2 regions of the Alteromonas sp. B31-7 genome follow, and region 2 is predicted to be linked to the other one. Evidence: predicted binding sites of a transcription regulator. Region 2 holds the regulator's gene; the other holds the start of a gene.
What was found. Region 2 encodes sigma-54, which starts transcription at its own class of promoters, with help from an activator protein. Its sites were predicted from a motif close to GTTGGCACGNNNNTNGNNT; they were not measured.
Positions count from the first base shown of each region.

Region 1 (4,552 bases), 210 kb from region 2:
AACGCACTTCGCCTGTGTAGGGATTAACAATCGGTACTGTCGGCCCGCAGTAGTCAATAAACAACTTGTCGCCCGCAATATGATGCTGGCGCATACTACGCTTCTGCTTTTTAAGCCATCGCTGATAATGCTCGCAGAACTGCGTATAACCGTAGGCTGACGCACTATCTTCGGCGCAATACTCTTCCCACAGCAACAGCTTAGTCATGCCTTTACGCTTCAACTCTTGCTGCATAAGCATAAAGTCAGGCAGCCGTTTTTGGCGCTGAACGGGACCAGTGTTATACAACTGAGCCTCGAGCGTTTTATCATTGAGCGCTTCCGGCAACGGCCACGATAAATCACTGGATTTAAAGCGCGAGAGTATTTCACTCACGGTTGAAGGGCCGAGACTTAAGCATTGGCCGATGTCTCGATGGCTTAATCCTACTTCGAATTTGAGACGCAGGACGTCTTTAATCTTTCTCATATCGGTTCTCTTTCTCGCCATGGCAGCTCGTTCCTTCAATAAAGTGATGAAGTTGAGCTTACCAATTGATTTAGTGAGAAAAAGAAGAAGATTTCGGGATTCCGAACAGTGATTTCGGAAAAACGTCATTTTTGATCGGATAACGCCGAAATAAGCGATCGGATTAGACCGAAATCACTGATCGGATTGAACCGAAATGGGTGATCGGAATGGGCCGGAACATGCAGTTAAATTGCCGTTTGCATCCCAACTATAGGCGTTGTAAACCACATTTGTTGTGCCACAGGTCGTTTTCTGTAGATAGGGTAAACCAGAGGTATGCTGGGTTAACGTATTAATACAACCGTTTTGGTTGCTTATATGATTTATATTGGCCATTACCATGAAAGGCAATTGTGTTCGCAAAATTACCTTTTCCTAAACATCACCTCGCCCTTCACGTGCGACAGACAAAGTTCGCCAACTACGCTGTAGTTATCATCGCGAAAGAAAAGCTTATGTTTGGGTACGGTGACAAACACAGCAACACCTTCGCTAGAAACATCTTCGTTCACAATACTGTCGATGGCGCCAAGCAAAATATGGCCTAAGCCGGCGTGCTGATAATTAGGATGAACTGCAATAAAGCTCAACATGTGGAAGTTTTCGGCGGGTACTAAATTGCGTACTTTCTCTTCTTTTTCTAACATCTGCTTGGTACCAAAAAGGCCTGCGGTAAGCAGCATGCGCAATCGCCAATGCCAGTATCTTCCTGCTCCAAAGGCTGCATCTGGCCCAGTTAAACAGGCTACTGAGAGCAATCGTGATTCGTGGAATAGTCCAATCATTGGTTGTTCAGCCACCCAAAAAGCATTGAGCTCTTCACGAATGGCTGAACGGAGCCGACTTTCGTAGCCTTCTTTTTCAGCTTGGAAAATATCAACAAAAAGCGGGTCATCTACATAGGCATTAAATAAAATGGATGCGGCAATTTTTAAATCGTCTACCGATAAATGTATTGCTTTAATCTCTTCTTTTTTTGGTGCCAATGATGCTGTTGCAGTATTCATACCCGCCTCCTGAGAAAACCATTGAAATCGCTTTACTTGATTTTCTACTGTACGGGATTACCTTGCCAAAGTTAACAAATATTTAACAAGCTTAATGAATCATGCTAAACGCACTGTCACCCCAACCTGCCAAGCTGCCATTGATGAAGACCAAGGGCGTGCACTCATCTTTTGTTGTTATTCCATCTCCCATGGTTTTCTGGGTTCTGTAGTAAAGCACACGATACGTGCCATCTTGTTTTTCAAATAGCTCTGTAAAGTCAGCCACGCCCATTTTTCGCAGTACCTGCTCATAGGTAGTACCGGTTTCTAATTTAGCGATGTGCTGGCGATTGTTATACTCGCGATCTTCCCAATTGGCGCCGTAGTGACTGTCACTATCTCCTCCTACAGAGACTACGCATCCAGATAACAAAGCTGATGATGCCACGATGGCTGAAAGTAGTATTAATTTCATGTGTGTTCCTTTTTTGTGATAGGTTCTTATTCTTGAAATACTGTAAGCCCTTAATCAATTTTAAGGCCAACTTCTAAGACACTGATATATAAATAGTTTCAACTTTAAGCCAGCCTTCAAAAGCGCTACACTATGGCGAAAAAAACTAAAAATTAGCAAATTAGACAACTGGATATACATGAACATGCAAGAAAACAACCTTCAACAACTCATGATTGTGTGTCAGCAAATGGCTGAATCAGGAACGCCGCCCTCTGTGGGCCTTTTGCGCGCCAGAGCCCCTTTTAAAGTGTCAGTCACGCAAGCTATCGAAGCCATCAAACGCTTTAATGCGGCGAATGGAACAGCCTCTAAACAAGTTACAGAAAAGCCGAAAGAAACGATAGCATCCTTAACGAAAAGAGTTCAGGCTTTAGAAAACACCGTTGAAAAATTACTTGAGACAATACAACAATTATCAGAAAAATAGTTGCCTTATGCCTTACCTACTAGCGAGGGGTTAACAACGCTAAGAAATCACCTAAGCTAGCTGCAATAACCTCTTTAGGTGGTTTACCTACCTGTTCTAAGACCACTTCGCCTGTATCGTTAAGTAGGCTAAGTATAAAATCGTCTTCATCGGTAAGGGCAAAAAATAACGTGGGTGCCTGCCTTAACCTTTGTTTCATCAGCAGGTGGCCTATTAGATTTTGTTGTAGGCGCGTAAAGTCATCGCTATTCCATACTTGCAGGAGTTCGCAATTTCCTTGGGGCGCTACTGCGGGCAAATTGTCGCTGAAGTAACGGCTAAAGAATTGGCAATACGCCTTATTTAGGGTGATCCCTAGCGCTTCTTCAACGTTACCAAAAGTAGCAGTGGTGTCGCGCTTTTGTGGTAACCAGGGAACGGCCTCACCTTCGCGGCCTGTGGCTTGATAGCAGGTTGACGGCCAGCTGCTGTCATAAGGAATGGTTAGCCCGCCCTTATTTTGCTGATGATAGGAAATGAAGCTAGATATAAATTGGTCTAATTGATTATCGATTGTCACTGGCTTTATCACATTAAACGGCGATTTTTGCGTTACACTATAGATATCGTTGCTTAAGTCAAGTAAGCAACGAATGCGTATAAACTATTCATATCAAGGCTCATATGACCGACAACGTAAAAGATAACTTAACTGTTTCTGCTCCTGATGGCTTGTCTTTGGGAAAGCAAGTTGAATACGAATTTCATTACAACCCTGACTTACTTCAGGGTGTGCCAAGAAGCCTAAGCAGAGATACGCTATCGTTGAATCCGCTTAACTTGCCTTTCAGCGGAAATGATACTTGGACAGGCTACGAACTTTCCTGGCTTACGCCGAAGGGAAAGCCTCAAGTGGCGATACTTGAATGCCGTGTACCTATTACTTCGCCTAACCTGATTGAATCGAAGTCATTTAAACTCTACCTGAACAGCTTTAATCAAAGTAAGTTTGAAAACGCAAATGCAGTTAAAGATGTCATTCAGTCTGATTTATCTGCATGTGCTGGCAGTGAGGTTGATGTTGCGCTAGTTTTGCCCTCGCAATTTGCTTCTCTCTCATTTAAAGAGTTTGAAGGGGAGTTATTAGATGACCTTGATGTTGAAATAAATGAGTACTCGCCCAACACCGCGTTTTTATCACAGTCAGATAAGAATGTGGAAGAAAGCTTAGTGTCTCACTTATTGAAATCCAACTGCTTAATTACAAGTCAACCTGACTGGGCAAGTGTCATCATTCGCTACCAAGGAAAGGCAATAAACCGTGAAGGCTTATTAAAGTATCTGATAAGCTTCAGACAACACAATGAATTTCATGAACAATGTGTCGAACGAATATTTTGTGACATTCTCGCCCATTGTGAGGTAGATAAGTTAACTGTATGTGCTCGATATACTCGGCGGGGCGGTTTAGATATCAATCCGTTTCGCTCTAACTTTGAAGCACCATACCCAAATTTTAGACAAGCTCGTCAGTAAAAACACAAATCCGGCGCAAGGTTATTTTCATTTAAGGTTGTGAAATCGCACTTATGGACGCTAAACAATTACAAAGCTATAAACAGCACAGTACCCTACTCTCACAATTTATTGTTCGATTGTCGGCGTTTTATGAAGGTCTTTCTGACGACCTCGATAAAGAATTGCAAACCTTGCGAGGGCACCTATCGGGCACCCCGAACTTCACATTGGCAACTGTAAGTATAAACAAGCTAAACCGTGCGCTTCAAAGTCAGGAGATTACGGTTAAGAAATACAATGCGGATGCTATTGCGCGACTCGAAAAATCCATAAAAGTGTTACAAAAAGTGGTGTTTGAAAATGAAGCGCTTAAGCAAAATGCCACAAAGCAATTGATCACCTTGCATCAACCCGTGGGCGATTTGTTCAGTATTTATCCGCTTTTTCAGCAAGCATTAGATTTACATCACAGCGCGTTAACCGGTCAATTTCCTAATGCGCTTAACACCCCTACTACGGCAGACAATGCTGACCCTGCCAACCCTTTATACAAATCAATTCTAGAAGAGTTAAATCAACTGCTAGATAGCTATGCGCAAAAAATGCCTAAC
Region 1 is NZ_CP065233.1:3,533,350-3,537,901, forward strand. Features, by position in the region: gene istA (IS21 family transposase) at 1-490, opposite strand, end outside; gene IUA53_RS15395 (hypothetical protein) at 877-1,518, opposite strand; gene IUA53_RS15400 (DUF3192 domain-containing protein) at 1,610-1,975, opposite strand; gene IUA53_RS15405 (hypothetical protein) at 2,154-2,444, shown strand; gene syd (SecY-interacting protein) at 2,464-3,003, opposite strand; gene queF (NADPH-dependent 7-cyano-7-deazaguanine reductase QueF) at 3,108-3,959, shown strand; gene IUA53_RS15420 (GGDEF domain-containing protein) at 4,013-4,552, shown strand, end outside.
Region 1: a site for sigma-54 is predicted at 2,028-2,046, ahead of IUA53_RS15400 (DUF3192 domain-containing protein). Genes of this name have one in related genera too.

Region 2 (4,552 bases):
ACTGGCATCAATGTAGACGATGGTCATGGACCAAGAAGAGGGAAGGTAGTCGAGTATTTCAACTAAATCGTCTGGGTTTTTGGGTAGGTTACGTACATCAATACTTACAGCAACTTGATCGTATTCGTCGACTACCGTATGGGTAAGGGTAGGTAATAAATTGACGGGGATATTATCTACGCAATAATACCCTAAATCTTCCAGTGCCCGTAAAGCAACAGACTTCCCTGACCCCGAACGACCACTAATAATAATTAGTTTCAATTGGCCTCTCCCTTAAGATGGCATTAGAGTTAGCTTAGCGCTGCAATAATATCGTCGCTATTGGTGGCACGCCTAATTGCCTTCACGGTCTCTTTGTCACTCAATTTACCTGCAACCGTGGCTAGGGTTTGTAAGTGCCCCTCGGTTTGCTCTTCTGGAACCAATAAGGCAAAGAAAATATCTACCGGTTGGTTGTCCAGCGCGTCAAAGTTGATGGCAGGGTTACTAGTTACAATAATGGCGATAACACTTTCCAATCCTGCCAGTCGACCATGAGGCAGTGCAATACCATTTCCAATACCCGTACTGCCCATTCTCTCGCGGTTCAATAGGCTCGTGAGTACTGTCGTTTCATCAATATTATCGTTGTTTTTGGCAGCGATATTACTGATGATCTCTAGAATTCGTTTTTTGCTGTTACATTGAACCGCACATTCAGTGCGGTCCAAACTTACGATTGCTTGAATTTCCATAAGCGTGAGTTAATGCTTTTTCAGCTTTTCCTTATGCTTTATGACTTGCCTGTCTAGTTTGTCAACCATGCTGTCTATTGCTGCATACATATCAGTATTTTCAGAGGAAGCAAAAACCTCAGCGCCACTTAAATGCATGGTCGCTTCGGCTTTCTGATTAAGTTTTTCAACATTGAGAATGACATGCACATTAGAAATGTGATCAAAGTGCCTCTCTAGTTTGCTGAACTTGGTATCGACATAATTACGCAAAGAGTCGGTGATTTCGACGTGATGACCAGTAAGGTTGATTTGCATATTTCGTCTTCCTTATATTTATGAGCCAGTTAAAGTAAGCTCTTTCGCTGGTTAGACGGTGGAATCGACAATGATTCCCGGTATTTTGCTATTGTCCGCCGGGCGACTTTAATGCCCTGTTCGGCCAACAATTGAGCAATCTTGCTATCACTTAGTGGCTTGCTTGGCGTTTCAGCCGCTACAAGCTTTTTAATCAGCGCGCGGATGGCAGTAGATGAACACTCACCCCCAGACTCCGTGGCAACGTGACTAGAAAAGAAGTACTTCAATTCAAATATCCCACGTGGGGTATGCATATACTTTTGCGTGGTGACACGTGAAATGGTGGATTCATGCATATCAACCATTTCAGCAACATCGTTAAGCACCATGGGCTTCATCATTTCAGGGCCATGTTCAAAAAAGCCCATTTGTTGCTGCACAATACAATTAGCAACCTTCATCAAGGTGTCGTTTCTTGATTCAAGACTTTTAATAAACCATTTTGCTTCCTGCATATGAGAGCGAATGAACTGCGAGTCGCTACTATTTTTCGCTCTTCTGCTCATGGCCGCATATTGCTGGTTCACACTAAGTTTAGGCAAGCTATCTGGATTAAGTTCAACCACCCAACGACCACTTTTCTTGGTGACCGAGACATCGGGTATAACATACTCAGGCTCTTTAGTGATAAGAGCGCTACCTGGGCGAGGATTCAATGTTTGCAACAAGCGCATAGCTTCGCGTAATTGATCTTCTTTAAGACGGCTTTTACGCATCAGCGTACGATAGTCTTTGCTACTGAGTAGGTCTGAGTATTCTTCTATCAGTTGTTTGGCTTCTTTTAACCAAGGCGTATCATCTGAAAATTGGCGAAGCTGAACCATCAAGCATTCTTGTGGTGTACGCGAGCCTGAACCAATAGGATCGAACATCTGAATACGTTTTAATACGCATTCCACTTCGTCTAATTCAACCGGCTCCTCCATATCTTCGGAGTTGACAGACTCTAAAATGTCGTCAAGGGTGACGGTAAGATAACCAGACTCGTCAATTGAATCGATAATAGCCGTTGCGATGGCACGGTCAGTATCTGAAAAGTGGGTAAGACGCATTTGCCATAGCAAATGTGCTTGAATGTCTTCGGTGGTTTCGCCTTGGAAAATCTGCTCATCGTCATTATTCGAGGGCCCAGGGGCGGGTGCAGAAGACGCTGAGTAATATTCGTCCCACGTGCTGTCTATGGGTAATTCATCAGGTAGGTCATTCTTCTCTAATGCGTCACCGGCTTCAAGCGTATCGCTTGATGCGGTAGTAACGGCGTCTTGAGCGACGTCATCCCCGTCGATATTGTTTTTCTCTAATTGAGGCTCATCACTGCCTTCTTCTACTTCAAGTAGAGGATTTGAGTCTAGGGCTTCCTGGATCTCCTGTTGCAGGTCGAGCGTTGACAGCTGCAGCAGTTTTATCGCCTGCTGTAGCTGAGGTGTCATGGTAAGTTGTTGACTGAACTTTAACTGTAAAGATGGTTTCATCTACGTCTTATTTACTGTGCTCTTATTGTGAATATACCAGGTGCATAATTTGAAAAATGACAATTCTGTTACATTAACTATAGCCTGAATTGTTCACCTAGGTATACATCCCTTACTTTTTGATTACTTAAAACCTGCTCTGCCGTTCCTTGGGCTATTAATTCACCGTGACTCACAATGTAGGCTTTTTCACATACATCCAATGTTTCTCGTACATTGTGGTCTGTAATGAGGATACCGATACCTCTATCACGAAGGTGCTGTATTATCTTCTTTATATCATTAACCGATATAGGATCAACACCAGCAAATGGTTCATCGAGTAAAATAAATTGCGGATTGGCTGCTAGCGCACGCGCAATCTCTACGCGACGGCGTTCTCCACCTGATAAACTCATTCCTGTACTATTACGTATATGGTTAATATTAAATTCATCAAGAAGGGCGTCGGCTTCTTCTTCCTGTTGTGATGAATTTAAATCTTTTCGTGTCTGTAAAATCGCCATGATGTTTTCAAACACGGTTAGCTTGCGAAAAATAGAGGCTTCCTGTGGCAGGTAGCCAATGCCCTTACGTGCGCGTTCGTGCATAGGCTGGTGGGTGAGCTCACCATCATCAATGGTGATTTTTCCCTTATCTAGTGGCACAAGACCCACAATCATGTAAAAGGTGGTGGTTTTACCTGCGCCGTTAGGGCCTAGTAAGCCCACGATTTGCCCGGTTGAGACCGACAAACTAACGTCTCTCACTACTTGGCGAGATTTATAGGCTTTGGCTAAGTTACTTGCGCTTAGTGTTGCCATGGTTAGTTATCGTCCTCGTTATTCTCGTCTTCTTTCGCCTTCTCATCGGTCAGCTTGCGAATCGCTTCTGGTCGAAAAACGGTGGTCACTCTGCCTTCATCATTGTCACCGCTGCCGGTGGCAAGAAGCTGTTCGGTAATCATGTCAAAGGTGATTTTATCGCCTTTCACAGAACTGGTGTCTTGTTGCAGCTCTGCATTGCCGTCTAACGAGAGAGTGCGATTAACCACTTCATAGCGAATTTCATTGGCTTTGGCTGTTACCGGGGTGCCGTCTTCTAAGGTTTGCGAATAACTTGCTGGCGCGCCTCTGGCGATGAATATTTCACGGCCTTCGCCTTCTGTTGCAACCACTTCCACTTCATCTGCGTTAATCACTAACGTGCCTTGGGAAATACGCACGTTATCCTTAAACAACGAGGTTTTATTCTTACCATCAACAAACTGCGATTTAGAATCTACCTTTATCGGTTTGTTAAAGTCGCTTTCTGTCGCCGACGCTGTAACTGCAAAAAAACCTAAAATTAGGCTAGTTGCTAGGGGAATAAATGGTTTGTACATGGTCAATTAGCTCATATTCCTGGGTACGTAAATTAGCGTTAAACCCGTTGCTATTAATTACATATCGCAAGCCTCGAATTTCCACTGGCTCGTCAGAAGCCATTTGCTTGCTGTTCAAATTGATTTCTATAAACGCCGTTTGTATGGTTCTTACAAAATCATCTTGGCTTTGGTTTTCAATTAAAACATTATTTTCTAATTGAATTAATTCGTTGTTGTACAGCGTCCCTTCAACGGCGGTGACTTCCCACGGTGCTTTTGCATTGTCGCTATATAAGGTATATCTGGGCTGTTGAAACAAAACAAACCCCAATTGATCGTAGTGTTCCATTGCGCGCGCAAATACTTTGTGATTTAACGCTCCGTCTTTATCGTATAAGGTGGTGGTGATATTTTTGGCTGTATATGCAGGCTGCAGCGCGTCTAGGCTTTTATCTCTTGCCAATGTTGGTTCTTCTTTCATCCAGGTTGGCAAGTACATTAATAAGGCCAACGTAAAAAGTGCAGAAATACTCAACCCTAAGCGATTAAAGCCAAATAAGTTCATACACTGGCTCCGTGTATGCCATGCAATTTGCCGTGCACTTGTAACAAGGTATCACAAATTTCTCTCACTGCACCAAACCCGCCGCGGGTTTCCA
Region 2 is NZ_CP065233.1:3,739,013-3,743,564, reverse strand. Features, by position in the region: gene rapZ (RNase adapter RapZ) at 1-264, opposite strand, end outside; gene ptsN (PTS IIA-like nitrogen regulatory protein PtsN) at 294-737, opposite strand; gene hpf (ribosome hibernation promoting factor) at 747-1,034, opposite strand; gene IUA53_RS16335 (RNA polymerase factor sigma-54) at 1,064-2,548, opposite strand; gene lptB (LPS export ABC transporter ATP-binding protein) at 2,626-3,351, opposite strand; gene lptA (lipopolysaccharide transport periplasmic protein LptA) at 3,354-3,911, opposite strand; gene lptC (LPS export ABC transporter periplasmic protein LptC) at 3,880-4,458, opposite strand; gene kdsC (3-deoxy-manno-octulosonate-8-phosphatase KdsC) at 4,455-4,552, opposite strand, start outside.